2 linked regions of the Methylorubrum extorquens genome follow. The protein of the gene in region 1 interacts with the protein of each later gene in a pairwise test. Links are inferred from orthologs where the notes say so. Each region holds a gene or a part of one and is shown on either strand. Other genes may lie near its edges. The genes, in order: bioB and J2W78_RS06505.

The links.
Region 2: the proteins of bioB (region 1) and J2W78_RS06505 interact in binary tests that used the Escherichia coli proteins (3 or more experiments, as listed by UniProt). The link is inferred for Methylorubrum extorquens from one-to-one orthologs.

Annotation. Positions count from the first base shown.
Region 1 is NZ_JALJXF010000001.1:1,961,299-1,969,515, forward strand. Bases 5,457-8,217 are described here. They hold bioB (biotin synthase BioB), read left to right. Parts: upstream 5,457-6,204; coding sequence 6,205-7,230; downstream 7,231-8,217. Other genes in these bases: J2W78_RS09245 (tetratricopeptide repeat protein), read left to right, coding at 5,457-6,162; aspS (aspartate--tRNA ligase), read left to right, coding at 7,320-8,217. Outside these bases: J2W78_RS09220 (bifunctional diguanylate cyclase/phosphodiesterase), read right to left, coding at 1-420; J2W78_RS09225 (prephenate dehydrogenase/arogenate dehydrogenase family protein), read left to right, coding at 813-1,613; J2W78_RS09230 (OmpP1/FadL family transporter), read right to left, coding at 1,669-2,994; J2W78_RS09235 (fumarylacetoacetate hydrolase family protein), read left to right, coding at 3,263-4,147; J2W78_RS09240 (alpha/beta fold hydrolase), read left to right, coding at 4,153-4,923; more of J2W78_RS09245, read left to right, coding at 4,951-5,456. UniProt on the Escherichia coli protein: Catalyzes the conversion of dethiobiotin (DTB) to biotin by the insertion of a sulfur atom into dethiobiotin via a radical-based mechanism.
Region 2 is NZ_JALJXF010000001.1:1,327,846-1,336,069, reverse strand. Bases 1,582-4,349 are described here. They hold J2W78_RS06505 (class II glutamine amidotransferase), read left to right. Parts: upstream 1,582-2,441; coding sequence 2,442-3,257; downstream 3,258-4,349. Other genes in these bases: J2W78_RS06500 (sigma-70 family RNA polymerase sigma factor), read left to right, coding at 3,506-4,240; J2W78_RS06510 (hypothetical protein), read left to right, coding at 1,582-2,279. Also shown: J2W78_RS06515 (quinol:electron acceptor oxidoreductase subunit ActD), read left to right, coding at 1-1,053; more of J2W78_RS06510, read left to right, coding at 1,050-1,581; J2W78_RS06495 (MucR family transcriptional regulator), read right to left, coding at 4,985-5,515; J2W78_RS06490 (hypothetical protein), read right to left, coding at 5,886-6,284; J2W78_RS06485 (vWA domain-containing protein), read left to right, coding at 6,522-7,697; J2W78_RS06480 (hypothetical protein), read right to left, coding at 7,908-8,224.

The sequences.
Region 1 (8,217 bases):
CAGGCTGCTGGCCGCCATCGCGCTCACACCGGCATAGTGCATGCCCGAGATCGCCGCCGCCAGCACGAGGCCGGCCGCCGCCACCTTGAGCGGGTCGTGGTCCGCCCGGCACCAGATCATGAGGGCGATCAGCGCTCCGGCCACCGCGATCCCGATCGAGGCCGCGGTGGGAAGGAGGCCGTAGGCCGCCTGCGCACCCGGCTGAAAGGCCAGCATCGCCACGAAGTGCAACGACCACACACTGCAGCCGAACACGGAAGCCGCCGCGATCAGCCAGGGGGCGACCGACCGGCGCTCGGCCCTTGCGGCCTCGGCCATCAGAGTCACGGTGGAGAAGCAGCCGAGCAGACAGATCCCAGCCGAAACGGCGACGAGGCCGAAATCGTGCTGGCCGACGACACAGGCGACGATTTTGAACATGAGGAACGGTGAGCCCAACGACCAAAGGCCGGCTTAGGCCTCGCTCCTTAAGGTGATGTTGCCAGCATTCCGCTCAATTTTATCGTATTTGTATCGAAAATTCACATAATAACCTAGATTATATGATGAAATTGCCTCCATGTTCGCATCAGAATATTTTCTTTATGGCATCATAACGCAACCGTCCAAATGCGCTGCTTGACGGCGGACCTGCGCCTGCCGTAGAGCCGCGCCATCATGACGGGCTTCTTCCTCTCCGAGTCGTATCGCGCGCCGCTCCCTTAAGCGGCACCGGACTCGTCATGTCTTCAGCCGCTGCGTCGTCGGCGGCTGAGGATCAGGAAACATCCCGCAACGGACCGCCGGCCTCGCCCACTTTCCGAGGTCACACCGTGTCTGCCCTGCATCCTCCCGCTCCCCGCCCGTCGGTCGGCCTCGTCGGCTTCGGTGCCTTCGGCCGCCTGATCGCCCGCCATCTCGCGCCGCATGCCAGCCTGACGATCCACGATCCCTACCTGCCGGCCGAGACGGTCGCGGCACAGGTGGGGTCGGAGGCGGTCGCCGCCGACCTGCGGCATGTGGCGTCCTGCCCCGTGGTGATCCTCGCCACGCCCGTGGCGCGCCTTGGCGAGGCGGTGCGGGCGCTGGCCCCGCATCTGCGGCCGGGCACGCTGGTGGTCGATGTCGGCTCGGTGAAGACGGGGCCCGCCGCGATCCTGGCGGCGGGATTGCCGGCCGATGTCGAGATCCTCGCCACCCATCCGCTGTTCGGGCCGCAGAGCGCGGGTGACGGCATCCGGGGCCTGAAGATCGCGGTCTGCCCGATCCGCGGACGGGGCGCGTTCAGGGCGGCGGCCTTCCTGCGGCGCGGGCTCGGGCTCGACGTGATCCTGACGACGCCGGAGGCGCATGACCGGGCGATGGCCTCGGTCCAGGGGCTGACCCACCTGATCGCCAAGGTGCTGGTGGCGATGGAGCCGCTGCCGACGCGGATGACGACGCGCAGCTTCGATCTGCTGATGCAGGCGGTCGGCATGGTGCGGGACGATGCCCCGGACGTGTTTCATGCCATCGAGCGCGCGAACCCGCACGCGGCGCAGGTGCGGCAGCGCTTCTTTGCGCTCGCCGGACAACTCGATGCCGAGTTGGCAGGTGATGCGATGACCGCCGAGCCGGTCCGGCTCGCCTCGTAGAATCGACACGCCCCGCGCCGGACTGGCGCGGGGCGTGTCGCGTCCGATCAGCCGATCAGAACTTGCGCACCAGCGGGGCCGGGGCGACGGCGGCGGGGGTGTCCCAGTGGTAGCGGAACCCGACCGAGACGACGTCGGCGCTGACGTCGGTAGTGGCCGCGAGCGGGATGTTGCCGACATTGTAGTCGCGGCCCGGCCCGGCCTGCAGAAGCCCACGGTCGAAGAAGGCGTGGGCGTAGCTGGCCGTCAGCAGCACCTTCTCGCTCCAGCGATAGCTGCCGCCGATCGAGACGACGTAGCGGTCGCTGTCGGGCAGGCGTGCCGAGCGGTTCGAGAAATCGATCGGCACGTTGTCGTAGCCGAAGCCGGCCCGAAGGGTCAGGTTCGGCGACCAGTCGTACTCGGCACCGATCGAGTAGAAGAACGAGTCCTTGAAGTTGAGCGGCAGGTGGTTGACCGTCACCCCGAGGGCCCGCGAGACGATGCCGACGTCGCCGAGCCTCGACCAGTTGTCCCACTCGAAGCCGAGCTGGATCCGGGTGACCGGGTTGATCGCCTGGGTCAGGCCGACGCTGACCTTCTCGGGCGTGTTGAGGTTGGCCCGCACCTGCCCCAGGGCGATCGCCTGGCGCGGATCGGGGAAGCCGATCGAGCCCTCGATGTCGTGGTGGACCGAGGAGCGGTAGCCGACGCCGATCGCCGTGCCAGCGGCGGGGGTGACGAGGACACCGGCGGTGAAGCCCACGCCCCAGGACTCGCCCTTGAGGAAGCCCGACGGGTAGAGGCCCGGGAAGACGCCGGGCACCGGCACCGCCTGGCGCAGGGTCAGGCGGAAATACTCGATGCTCGGGCCGGCGGCGACGGACAGCCAGTCGTTGACCTTGAAGCCGACCACCGGGTTGAAGGCCAGGGAGAAGATCCGCGAGGAGCGGGCATAGGGGGAGCCGGCCCAATCCTGGCGCGGCTTGGTGACGAGGCCGTAGGGCGCGCCGGTCTGGATGCCGACCCAGAGCCGGTCGGTGAGCTGGTAAGAGGTCGCGCCCGAGGGCAACACCGCCCCCTGGCCGATCTCGCCGGAGGAGCCGAAGGGCAGCAGGCCCGGCGCGGTGCCCACCGTCGGCGTGATTTCACCCGAGAGGTTGACGAAGGTCAGGCTCTGCTCGCTGGCGAAACCCGGCCGCATCGTCACCGTCGCCGGGTTCCAGAAGATCGACGAGACGCCTGCCCCGCCCGAGGCCGCGCCCGCAAAGACGACGCCCAACCCCTGTGCACTCTGCTCGCGCAGCCCGAAGGCACCGGCCTGCGCCCCTGTCGCGCCCACCACCGAAGCGGCCGCGACTGCCCCCGCGAGCCCGAGCGCGCGGATCGTCCCCCCAGTCATTCGTTTTCTCCGAAGTGTCTTCTTATCGACCCAAGTTTAGCGACCCAAGTCCCATCCGTGATGGAAGAGGATCGTGCACGTTCGGTCCAGGGGGGAGAAAACCGAAAACTGAATTATATATCAATTGAGGAATTTATGTCACGGAACCGGGGTCATCCCTGTGCCCGTGCGTTGGATGCGGTCGCCCGGTGCCGCTTGCACCCTGGATCGGTCGCGGCCATGCTCTCGCCCCCTTGGGCGAGCCTCGATCAGGACGGAGACGCCGACGATGAAGTTGATCCGGCACGGAGCGAGCGGTGACGAAAAGCCGGGCCTCGTGGACGCGAAGGGCGGCTTGCGCGACCTGTCGGGAACCCTGCGCGATCTCGCCGGACCGGGCCTCTCGCGGGAATCGCTCGACCGGCTCGCGCGGATCGACCCCGACAGCCTGCCGCTGCTGCCGCCCGATACCCGCCTCGGCCCTTGCGTCGGCGGCACCCGCAACTTCGTGGCGATCGGCCTGAACTACGCCGACCACGCCGCCGAGACCGGGGCCGCGATCCCGGCCGAGCCCATCGTGTTCAACAAGGCGCCCTCCTGCATCGTCGGCCCAAACGACACGGTGATCCTGCCGAAAGCCTCGGCCAAGACCGACTGGGAGGTGGAGCTGGCCGTAGTGATCGGCGCCCGCGCTTCTTATGTCCACGCCAACGAGGCGCTGCGCTACGTGGCGGGCGTGTGCATCTGCAACGACCTGTCCGAGCGCGAATTCCAGATGGAGCGCGGCGGCACCTGGACCAAGGGCAAAGGCTGCCCGACCTTCGGCCCGCTCGGCCCCTGGCTCGTCACCCTCGACGAGATCCCGGATCTGAAGAACCTCGCGATGAGCCTCGACCTCAACGGGCAGCGGATGCAGACGGGCTCGACGGCGACGATGATCTTCGACGTCGCTCAGATCGTGGCCTACGTCTCGCACTTCATGATGCTGGAGCCCGGCGACGTCATCACCACCGGCACCCCGCCGGGGGTCGGCCTCGGCATGAAGCCGCCGCGCTACCTCCGGAGCGACGACGAGATGGTGCTGCGCATCGACGGCCTCGGCGAGCAGCGCCAGCGGGTCGTGGCCTTCGACGACTGGACCGCCAAGGTCGCCGCCGGCGAACCGACGAACTGACGACGATGACCGCCGCCCTGCAGAACCGGCCCGGTCCAGTCGTCTTCCTCGGCGGCGGCCCTGGCCTGCCGGTCGCCTACGCCGCGGATCCGTTGCGCCGCACGGGCTTTGCCGCGGATTGGTCCTTCTTCGAGCAGCCCGGATGCGGTGAATCCGGTGCTCCCGGCCCCGTCACCGCGGACAGCGTGCGCGACGCGGCCCTTGCCTTCGTCTCAGGGCGCGCGGGGGAGGGCGCGGTCAGCCTCGTCGCGCATTCCTGGGGGGCGTGGCTCGCCCTCGCCCTTCTCGATCGCCTGCCGGCCGGGCGCATCGCCCGCGTCGTGTTGCTCCACCCTGCCCCACCGACCCGTGCCGGGCGCGAAGAAGCGATGGCCGCCCTGTTCGCCCGGCTCTCGCCCGAGGCGATGGGCCGGGCCGCACCGCTCATGGCGCGGACCGACGCCGAGGCCGGCCGCGCCGTCATGACGATCCTGCTGCCGGCCTATTGCGGGCGCGAGACCGACCTGCCGGATCTCGACCTCGCCCTAGTGCCGGCGGTCTATCACGGCGTCTCGGCGAGCCTCGGCGACGACGACCAGCGCGGGATCGTGGCGGCCCATACGAGCCGCCTCACCCTCGTCTTCGGCGAGGCCGACGTGTTCTCGCGCGACCTCTACGCCCGTCATGCCGGCGACCTGACCGGGCTCGACGTCGCCACCCTGCCCGGCGGCCATTTCGGCTTCCTGGAGGACGCGGCCGGCTTCGAGGCCATCCTGCGCCAGCGGGGCGTGATCTAAAAGCCCCGCGCCATGGCGACACCCTCGGTGACACGTTCCTTGCCGCTGCCGGACCGGCCCTCGGTCGCCGTGCTGCCCTTCGCCGATCCCGATGGCGATTTCGACACACAGGCCCTGGCCGAGGGGCTGTCCGAGCACGTTACCGATGCGCTCGCCTGCACCCCCGGCCTGTTCGTGAGCGCGCGCAACTCCGCCTTCACCTTCAAGGGCCGCGCCGTGCGCCCGGACGAGGCCGCCGGACGGCTCGGCGTCGCGCACATCCTCACCGGCTCGCTGGCGCGGGCGGGCACGCGCCTGCGGGTCCAGGCCCGGCTGCACCGGACGGCGGCCGATGCGCCGCTCTGGATTCAGGATCTCGACGAGGACGAAGGCGCCCTCCACGCCCTGCGCAGCCGGATCGTCGCCGCCACGGTGGCGACGGTCGCGCCGGACCTGCCCCAGGACGCATCGCCGGAGCGGGTGGGGCCGCCGCTCGATGCCGGCGTCTACGGGCCGTTCCTGTCGGCCTACTCGAACCACGCCATGCCGAGCGCCGAGAGCGTGCGCCTGCGCATTGCCTCGATCGAGGCCGTGCGCCGTCTCGTGCCGGAGCATCCCCTGCCCTACGCGCTGCTGGCGCAGTGCTACACCAACCTCGTGGTGCAGGGTTGGGGCACGGATGCGGCGGCCGATTGCGCCGAGGGCGCGCGCCTCGCCCGCCTCGCCCTGGAGCGCGACGACGGCGACCCGGCGGTGCTGATGATGGCCGGGCACACCCTCGCCTTCCTGGCCCAGGATTACGAGACGGCGCTGGCCCTGCTCGACCGCTCGCTCGCCCTCAACCCCAACAGCGCCGCCGCCTACGAGCGCAGCGGCTGGGTGCGCTGCTACATCGGCGAGGCGGATTGGGCCGCAACGCATTTTCGCGCGGCCAAGCGGCAGAGCCCGCTCGACCCCAACACCTTCCGCTTCGATTCCGGCCTTGGCCTCGCTCTGTGCATGGCCGGCGCGCACGAGGAGGCGCTGGCTTGGCTCGACCGCTCGATGGCGGAAGACCCGACCTGGACCAGCACCCACCGCGTCCGCGCCGCGAGCCTCGCCTGGCTCGGCCGGCAGGCGGAGGCCGAAACCGCCGCCGCCCGCTTCATGGCGCTGGAACCGTCCTACCGGGCCAGTCGCGCTATGCGGCTCTACCGGCCCTCAGTCGGGAAGGACCGGTTCGTCGAGGGGATGCGGCGGGCCGGGGTGCCGTTCGCGTAGTCAGGCTTGATTTTTCCCGCGCCTTCGCCCTCAAAGAGGCCCATGAGCGACACCGTAGTCTCCCTCACCGCTTCCTCGGCCGCTAGCCCGGCCTCTGCCGCCATCCGGCATGATTGGACCTTGGCCGAGATCCAGGCGATCCACGACATGCCGCTGCTCGATCTCGTGCATCGGGCGGGCGTCGTGCATCGGGCGCATAACGACCCCGCCGACATCCAGCGGGCGGCGCTTCTGTCGATCAAGACCGGCGGCTGCCCCGAGGATTGCGCCTATTGCCCGCAATCGGCCCACCACAAGGGCGCGAACCTACCCCGCGAGCGGCTGATGCCGGTCGAGGCCGTCCTGAAGGAGGCCGCCGCCGCCAAGGCCAACGGCGCGCACCGCTTCTGCATGGGCGCGGCGTGGCGCAAGCCCAAGGACGGGCCGGATTTCGACGCGGTGCTGGAGATGGTGCGCGGCGTGCGCGGCCTCGGCATGGAAGCCTGCGTCACGCTCGGCATGCTGACCCAGAGTCAGGCGCAGCGCCTCGCCGAGGCCGGCCTCACCTCCTACAACCACAACCTCGATACCGGCCCGGAATTCTACGGCGACATCATCTCGACCCGCACCTACGACGACCGGCTCCAGACGCTCGAGCATGTGCGCGAGGCCGGCATCGGCGTCTGCTGCGGCGGCATCGTCGGGATGGGGGAGCGGGTGCGCGACCGGGCCGAGATGCTGCTGGTCCTCGCCAACCACGCGCCGCACCCGGAGAGCGTGCCGATCAACGCGCTCGTTGCCGTCGAGGGCACGCCGCTGGAGGACCGGCCGCCGATCGATCCGCTCGATCTCGTGCGGATGTGCGCCACCGCCCGCATCGTCATGCCGAAAGCCCGCGTGCGCCTCAGCGCCGGGCGCAAGAGCCTGACCCGCGAGGCGCAGATCCTGTGCTTCCTGGCCGGCGCCAACTCGATCTTCTACGGCGAGCGCCTGCTGACCACGGCCAACAACGAGGCCGATGCCGACGCCGAGCTGCTGCGCGACATCGGTGTGCCGGTGCCCGAGGTGACGCTGGCCGCCGCGGAGTAGGGGCACGGCAAGGGGCACGGTAAGCCGGCCCTCGCCTTGACTTGAAACGCCTCCCGTGAATGGTGCCGGCTCATTCTCAAGAGCCCGCCATGCACCGTTACCGTACCCATACCTGCGGGGCGCTCCGCCCGTCCGATGTCGGCGCGAGCGTCCGACTGTCCGGCTGGTGCCACCGTATCCGCGACCATGGCGGCGTGCTCTTCATCGACCTGCGCGACCATTACGGCCTGACGCAGTGCGTGATCGATTCCGACTCGCCCGCCTTCAAGGCTGCCGAGACCGCACGCTCCGAGTGGGTGATCCGCATCGACGGCCGCGTGCGCACACGGCCCAGTGGGACCGAGAACGCCGAGCTGCCGACCGGTAGCGTCGAGGTCTATATCGACGATCTCGAAGTGCTCGGGCCCGCGGGCGAGCTGCCGCTGCCCGTCTTCGGCGACCAGGAATATCCCGAAGAGACCCGGCTCAAGTACCGCTTCCTCGATCTGCGCCGGGAGAAGCTGCACGCCAACATCATGAAGCGCGGCGCGATCGTCGACTCCTTGCGCCGCCGCATGCGCGAGGGCGGTTTTTTCGAATTTCAGACGCCGATCCTCACGGCCTCAAGCCCCGAGGGTGCCCGAGACTATCTGGTGCCGTCCCGCGTCCACCCCGGAAAATTCTACGCGCTGCCGCAGGCCCCGCAGCAGTTCAAGCAGCTCACGATGATCGCGGGCTTCGACCGCTACTTCCAGATCGCGCCCTGCTTCCGCGATGAGGATGCCCGCGCCGACCGCTCGCCGGGCGAGTTCTACCAGCTCGACATCGAGATGAGCTTCGTTACGCAGGAGGACGTGTTCCAGGCGGTGGAGCCGGTGCTGCGCGGCGTGTTCGAGGAATTCGCCGGCGGCAAGCGCGTGACGGGGGAGTTCCCGCGCATCACCTATGCCGACGCGATGCTGAAATACGGCGTCGACAAGCCGGACCTGCGCAACCCGCTGATCATTG
Region 2 (8,224 bases), 640 kb from region 1 along the record:
CTGCTCTACGGCGACGCTGCCGAGCGGGCGCGCCTGACGCGCAGGCTCTTCGGCGACGAGGCGCCCGCTTTCTGGACACTCATGCTCGCCGGGCTTCTCCCCACGCAATTGTTCTGGATCCCCGCGATCCGCCGCAGCGCCCTCGCCCTCGGTCTGATCGGCGCCCTCGTCGCCATCGGTCTCGGAGCGGATCACGTGCTTGCCACGCGGATCGGGGCGGCGGGGGCAAGCCTCGCGGATCTCCTGACCGCGGAGGTCGCCATGCTGGGGTCCGCCGGGCTGTTCGTCCTCGGCCTGCTGCTTCTTCTCCGCCTCGTGCCGCCGGTCGGAATCGCCGAGACGCGCCAGCTCGCCCTCGCCGAGAACGCGCACGCCGCGCCGCGGGCGCCGGAGATCGCGCCGAACATCCGGCCGGGCCAGCTCCCCGGCCAGCCTCTCGCTCAATCGTTTGGCCAGCCCCCCGGCCTCATCGCGATCTTCGCCTCGGAGGCCGGGCTCGCCGAGGCGGCGCGGGGGGTCTCGGGGGCCCGCGCGCCCCGCCTCGAGGCCTTCGCTCCGGTGCCGATGCCGGAGGTTGCCGGCGCCCTGCACCGAGAGGAGCGAAGCCTGAACCGCCTCGCGCTGTTCGGTGCCTTTCTCGGATTTGCGGCCTTCGTCGCCATCCGCATCGCCGGCCTTGCCGGGGAAATGCCGGACGGGCCGGCGAGCGTGGCGGCGCTCCTCGCCCGGCCGCTTTCGTGGCCCGATGTCTGGCCCCCTCCCTGGCCGGCCTCCTGGCCGTTATCCTGGGCGATGGCAGCGGTGCCGGCCCTCTCCGCCGCGGCGGCGGGTGGAGTGCTCGGCCTCGGCGTGGCGCTCGTCTCCGCTCTGAGAACAGGGCGGACCGGCCGCGTCCTCCCCTCCGCTCTGGCCGGACATTTCGTCCTGACGATCGAGCCCTCCGGCACGCCGTTCATTCCGGCGGCCCTCGCCCGGCGCCTGAACGCCCTGCCGGCGGATGCGGGACGCCCCCTCGCCCTCTACGGCCCCGCCGCCGGGGAGCCGCAGCGGTGAGCGCGGAGGAGAAGGGCGGTGCCGCCCGCAAGGCGACGGGGGCGAAATCCGCGGGTGCGTATTTCCGCGATCCGGCCCGCCGCCCGGCGGCGGCCTTCGCCGTGGGAATGGCCTGCCTGCTGCTGGCGCTCCACCATGCCGGGCTGCCCCGGCTCGCGCCCGCCTATCTCGCCGCCTGGACCTGCCTTCTCGCCCTGCCGGCGGGCGCGCTGCCCGTCGTCATCATGATCGAGCGGGCCGATGCGTGGCGCCCGCAGCCCGAGACCGCGTTGCTCGAGACCCTGCGCGGTCTGCTGGTTCTGATGCCGGTGGCCGCGATCCTCGCGCTGCCGATCCCGGTGGCCGCGTTCCTGCTCTACCCGGCGCCGGAAAGCGCCGGGCCGGATGGTCCGCTCGCCCTCCTCGGAGCCGCGCCGCCGCTGCTCGCCGCCCGCCTCGCCCTCTATTTCGCGCTCTGGACCGGGCTCGCCCTGCTCTTCGCCCGCCGCGGCGGCGAGCCCTGGGCCAAGGCCGGGCGGATCGACGACGGGCGCGCCGTGCTCGGCCTCGGCCTCCACACCGTGGTCGGCACGCTGGCGGCCGGCGACCTCGTCATGTCGGTCGGAACCGATCCCGGCCCCCGCTTCCATGCCAGCGCCTTCGGATTGCTGGTGCTGGCGGCGTGGTCGAGTCTGGCGCTCGCCGCCGCAATCCTCGTTGCGCCGCCCGACGCCGGCCCCGCCCGGCGCCGCCACGATCGGCTCACGCCGCTCGCTGTGCTGCTCCTCGTTTGGGCCGGCCTGCATGTCGTGCAGTTCCTGATGCTCGGCGCCGCCGCCGATCCGGGGGCCGCCGCGTGGTATCGGCTGCGCGCAGGCTTTTCCGGCCGCGCCCTGGCACTATCCGCCGCCATCGTGGTGGGTCTTGCCGCCATCCTGACCCTGCGTCCCGGCGAGAACCGCACGCGGCTGGTGGCGGCGCTCGCGGTCGCGGTCCATCTCGCCGAGCTGTTCTGGTTCGTCACGCCCGCCTTCCGCGGCTACTTTCGCGTCGGCCTCACCGACCTGTTGGCGCTCGCCGGGATGATCGGGCTCGCCCTGGGACTGGCGCCTGCGGTCCGGCGCCTGATTCCGGGGCTCGCCGTCACTCCTGTCTGGCCGGGCCGCGAGGGCGCGCGGGGGAGACCGGGCGCGGCGGCGGGGGACATGCGCCCCAAATCGGTTGTTCCGCCCCCCGAAGCTTCCTAGAGCCGTATCCAAGCTGATCGCACCGGGCCGGCGTCGCTCGATCCTTGTTTTGATGCGCATTCTTCCGACGAACCGGTTTCCACTTCGCCGGTATGCGCTCTAGTTTCCCCTCCCCGCCCCTCTTCGATCCCACCGCGCGCGACGCAGAAGACCCCGGCTACCATGTGCGAACTGCTCGGAATGAGCGCGAATGTGCCGACCGATATCCGCTTCTCCTTCGCCGCCCTGGCCCGGCGCGGCGGCGAGACCGGCCCGCATGCCGACGGCTGGGGTATCACCTTCTACGAGGGGCGCGGTTGCCGCTCCTTCCACGACCCCGAGCCCAGTGCACGCTCCGAACTCGCCAAGCTCCTGCGCCGCTATCCGATCAAGAGCCGCATCGTCGTGGCCCATGTCCGCAAGGCCAATCGCGGGCGCGTCAGCCTCGAGAACACCCATCCCTTCTCCCGCGAGCTGTGGGGCCGGCGCTGGACCTTCGCCCATAACGGCCAGCTCAAGGGCGTGAAGCGGCTGCCGCTCGGCCGGTTCGAGCCGATCGGCACCACCGACAGCGAACACGCTTTCTGCTGGATGCTGTCGCAACTCCAGGAGCGCTTCCCCAAGCCGCCCCGCGCCGCGACCCTGGAGGCGGCCATTGCGGGTTACGCCCGCATCCTTTCGGAGCGCGGTGTTTTCAACATGCTGCTCACCGACAGTCGCGTGCTCTATGCCCATTGCGGCAAGCGGCTCTGCTACCTCACCCGCCGGGCGCCGTTCGGCACGGCGACGCTGATCGACGAGGATTGGCGGGTCGATTTCGCTCAGGAGACCACCGAGACAGATATCGTCACCATGATCGCCACGCGGGCGCTGACCCGCGACGAGACCTGGACTGAACTGGAGCGCGGCGACACCCTCGTTCTCACCGACGGGGTGGTGCGGGTGCTGAAGGGCGCGACGCGGCAGCGTCCGATGCCGGATATCCACGGCGCGGCCTGAGGGCGGTCGATCGGAAAAAGCGGATGGACCTGCCGATTTGCCGCATTCACGCGGCAGGATCGGCGAATCATCTCACTCTTTGGGGCGACAGCCTACCGTCCCGTGTGCAAGCGTGGCAGTATTTCGCGTGGCGCGGGTGTGCTGGATCGGAGCGATGCGCTACAGCTATGTTAAGGGCCGTGCCGGGGCCTGCCCCGCGTGCTGCACTGCACCGTCTTTGCCGAAAAGTCCCGATCGCGAAGTGCCCGATGCGTAACGATACCGAAGCGACCCTGGATCGTCCCGCGATGACAGACGGCCGTCCCAAACTTTCCGACTCGATCCGCAGCCATCTCGGCGATCATCTGCGCAGCGTGTACGACACGCTCGGCGCCGGCGAGGACACGCCGTCACGCTTCTCCGAGCTGATCGGCAAGCTCGAAGCGGCCCTCAAGGCCCAGGGCGAGCGGATCGATCCCGAATTCCGCAACGGCCTGCTCTCCGCAGTGCCGTCCCTGCGCGCCTTCGCCCTGTCGCTGACCTCGAACCCGGCGCGCTCCGACGACCTCGTGCAGGACACCCTGCTCAAGGGCTGGCAGCACCGCGCCCGCTTCCAGCCGGGCACGAACCTCAACGCATGGCTCTTCACGATCCTGCGCAACATCTTCTACTCGGATCACCGCAAGCGCGTGCGCGAGGTCGAGGATCAGGACGGCTCCTACGCCGCACGCCTCGCCACCGCGCCGCATCAGGGCGACCGGCTCGACGTCGAGGATCTGCAGACGGCGCTCGCCAAGCTGCCGCCGGACCAGCGCGAGGCCCTCGTGCTGGTGGGTGCCGAGGGTGTCTCCTACGAGGAGGCGGCGACCATCATGGGCTGCAAGGTCGGCACGGTGAAGAGCCGCGTCAGCCGCGCCCGCGGCCGCCTCGCCGAACTCCTCGGGTATGACGAGGAGGACCTCTCCTCCGACCGTCTCATCCAGTCGGCGATGCCCGACGCCTGATTATTTGCTCGACGGGCGCCGGTGCCGTTGTTGCGTCACCCTGATGTCCGTCCGAGTGAAAGCCGATCCGTGGTCTTCGCCGGCTGATCGAGTCCTGATGCTGTCCGGAAGCCAAACCCAGGACAGCGGGGTGTCTCAAGTCTTGCCGCATCGGTTGTCGAAAGCCATCGTCCATCGCGCGTGACGATGCCCTGAAGGACGTTCTGGAGATCCGCCTGATTGGCATCCGATTGGATCACCGCGGGATGGATGCCGTGGGGCGAAACCAGAAGCCATCAATCGAAAATCGTATGACGCGGAGGTCCGGGAGCCGGCATGGCCGGGCCGGTTGCGTCGGATCGTACGCGACGATCTGAGCGACCTTGGGAGGTTTCGAATTCGGCATCCGTACCGGGTGCTCCGGCGCGGAAATTCGACGTCCCTCCCCCGCCCGCTTAGCAGAATGCGGGTGCCGCGCGGTCCTGTCGTGTCGGTGCCCCGTTTTGCGAAAAAGCGTGTTCCGCAATCGGCGCGCCGCGTCTTACGCGTGAGGTCTGCGGCGAGCAGAAGACGGCAGGCCACGGGGAAGCCGAGCGTGTCAACAGCGAGACGCTGCCGCTGCGAGCCTTCCATGTGATCCATCGAGAGCCGTAGGCAGGCCGGGCGGCCTTTCGATCGGCCGGGACCGTCGCTGCGCGGACCAACGTCAACGCACCAGAGGCCGGCCGGCGGAGTCCGATGACTCCGCCGGCGCGGCATCGATCCTCAGGCGGCCTTGCGGCGCCCGCCGGTCTTGCGGCCTTCCGCGGCGGTCTTGCGGCGCGGCTCGGGAGCTGCTTCCGCCACCACCTCATCGACCGGCTCCGCGGTCTTCGCCGAGGATTTGCGGCGCTGCTGGCCGAGGCCGAGATCCTTGGCGAGGGCAGAGCGCGCGGCCGAATAGTTGGAGGAGACCGTCGGATAATCGGCCGGCAGGCCGTAGCGGCGGCGGTAGCCCTCGATGTCGAGACCGTGCGTGGTCAGGTGCCGCTTGAGCGTCTTGTAGGGCTTGCCGTCGATGAAGGAGATCAGGGCATCCGGCGTGATCGACTTCTTGATCTGTGCCGGTGTCGCCCGCTCGACTTCTTCTTCCTTGGGCGCCTGCGGGGCCGACAGGGCGACGAGGGCGGCATGAACCTGAACAATCAAACCCGCGAGTTCGGGCGATGGCAGAGAGTTGTTGGAGACATAAGCCGAGACGAGATCGGCAGCGAGCTCGATACGGTCGTGTTGCGAGACCTGACTGTTATCCGACATTGTAAATGATCCTATTTTCCCCTCGTTCTTGTGAGCTAAAAGGATCTAGAAAAGATTCAAGTCCGTTTTGCACCATTTGCCCGGAAAACGACTGCAAAATCGGGAAAAACCACGATTTGGCTGCTATTGCGAACGATCAGTCCGGATCAGACAGCAGGTTGGGATCTCTCCAGGTGGTGCACGCAAGCTGAGGTTCGATCAAAGGTACGATGAGGGGCGCTTGATTCGTCCGTTCAACAAAGTGTGAGAGGTCAGTCCGAGCTGACCAGCGATCTCGGCAGGTCGAGCCCGCCGGCTTTCATGATCACGGCAGATCCGCGACCGTTCGGCCCCGCCGTGACGGCCGAACTCTATGGGTCGGAGCCTGCAGTTACAGCCCCGGTAGCATCGCCTCATCGTCTCCGCGCTTGGCGGCGGAGCGGCGTTGCCCGCTCTGCTGAGGCAGAGTGCAGCGATAGACCACCGCGTCGGGCGGGCCGAGGGCGGCGTTGAGCGGAACCGTGACGGTGTCGCCCGAGAAGCGCCAGTGTCGGGTGCCGCGATCCCAGTACAGCCACACGGTGCTATCATGGCCCTTCACGTCGAACACGGCGGCCTTCTTCGACATCGCCCGAAGAGTCCGTGGCTCGTAGAGGCCCTTGCGGCGATAGGCGGCGCGGGACTCGGCGTCCTGACGATCGACGAAAGTGTTCTGGACGATTTGCAGGGTCGCTCCGGGTTTGCGGAGGAATTTCTTGAAATCGCTCAGGGATCGCAAGACCACGGGCATGGGGTCCTTCCCATCGTCAAGTCACGAACGCGTCGTGCATTGTGCGATGCATCTTACGTCCGTTGAGATGACGGCTGTTCCTTCCGCACAAAGGCGATCCCGGGTGATATCCACCGGAAAGCGCCGCTGTCCACAGGAGCGGCGACCGATCCGGCTGTTCCAGGGGCCGCGGCATCGCCCGGCCCCGGTGTCCGGCATCGGCTTGACCCGCAGGCCGGGCTCGGGCGTTTAGGCCTCATGCTGCTCCAATTCTTTACGGGCCTGCGCGAGGCCCGCGTACCGGTGTCCCTGCGCGAATACCTCACCCTGCTCCAGGCGATGGAGCGCGACCTCGCGGACAAGCGCGTAGAGGAGTTCTACTTCCTCGCCCGCACCGTGCTGGTGAAGGACGAGTCCAACCTCGACCGGTTCGACCGGGTGTTCGCCTCGGTCTTCAAAGGGCTGGAAACGCTGGGCGAGGCGGTCGAACCCGCCGCCATCCCCGAGGAATGGCTGCGCAAGCTCGCCGAGAAGTATCTCTCCGAGGATGAGAAGGCCGAGTTGAAGGCGCTGGGCTGGGACAAGCTGTTCGAGACGTTGAAACAGCGCCTCGCCGAACAGAAGGAGCGCCATCAGGGCGGGTCGAAATGGATCGGAACCGGAGGCACCTCACCCTTCGGCGCCTACGGCTACAATCCGGAGGGAATCCGTATCGGCCAGGACGGCAACCGCAACTTCCGTGCGGTCAAGGTCTGGGACCGGCGCGAGTTCAAGGATCTCGACGATTCACGCGAACTCGGCACCCGCTCCATGCGGGTGGCGCTCCGCCGCCTGCGCCGCTTCGCCCGCACGGGGGCGGCCGACGAACTCGACCTCGACGGCACCATCCGCGAGAGCGCCCGCAAGGGCTTCATCGACGTGCGGCTGCGCCCGGAGCGGCGCAACGCAGTGAAGGTGTTGCTCTTCCTCGATGTCGGCGGATCGATGGACTGGCATGTCGAGTTGGCCGAGGAGCTGTTCTCGGCCGCGCGCTCCGAGTTCAAGCACTTCGCGCATTTCTACTTCCACAACTGTCCCTACGAGGCGGTGTGGACCGAGAACCACCGCCGCCACGACGAGCGTATCCCGCTCCTCGACGTGATCCGTACCTATCCCTCCGACTACCGCGTGGTGTTCGTGGGCGACGCCTCCATGAGCCCCTACGAGATCGCCCATCCCGGCGGTTCGGTGGAGCATTGGAACGAGGAGGCGGGCGATGTCTGGCTCGGCCGTGTGCTCGCTCACTTCCCGAAGGCGGTCTGGCTCAACCCCATTCCGGCCGAGCACTGGGCCCACACCCACTCCATCGGCATGGTCCGCCGGATCTTTTCGCAGCGGATGTTCCCGCTGACGCTTGAAGGGCTGGACGGAGCGATGCGGGCGCTGCTGCGGTAGAGCACTTTCCGATGAAGTGTTCGCCGGTTCGTCTAAGAAAGCGCGACAGAACAAGACGATAGAGCACCATCCCGAAAGGTGGCTACCGGCTTTCGGAAAAGACGATGCCAAAACAAGAACCTAAAGCATCGTCCTGGATCCGATATCCAGGACGATGCTCTAGAGGCGTGATCCGACCCAATGTGGTTGGGCATGGCTCGAGAGGGCGTTTCAGCCGTGCCGCCGGCCGCCGTGCAAGGCGGCCCCCACGGCGGTCAGGGCCGCGACGAGGACGGCCAGTGGCGGGAGACCGTAGAGGCCGCCGATCAGGACATGCTCCGGTTCGAACCGTGCGTCGGTGTGGTCGCCGCCGCAGGGCGAGAGGCCGAGCAGGAGTGTATTCTGCACCAGGGTGGCGTTCATCAGCATGGCGAGCACCGCAAGGCCGGCCAGGACGAGGCTTGATAGGCCGATCACGGCAAGGCCGCCCGTTCCACGGCTGGCCCGCCCGCGCTGCGCCGCTTGCCATGTGAGCGCGAACGAGCCCG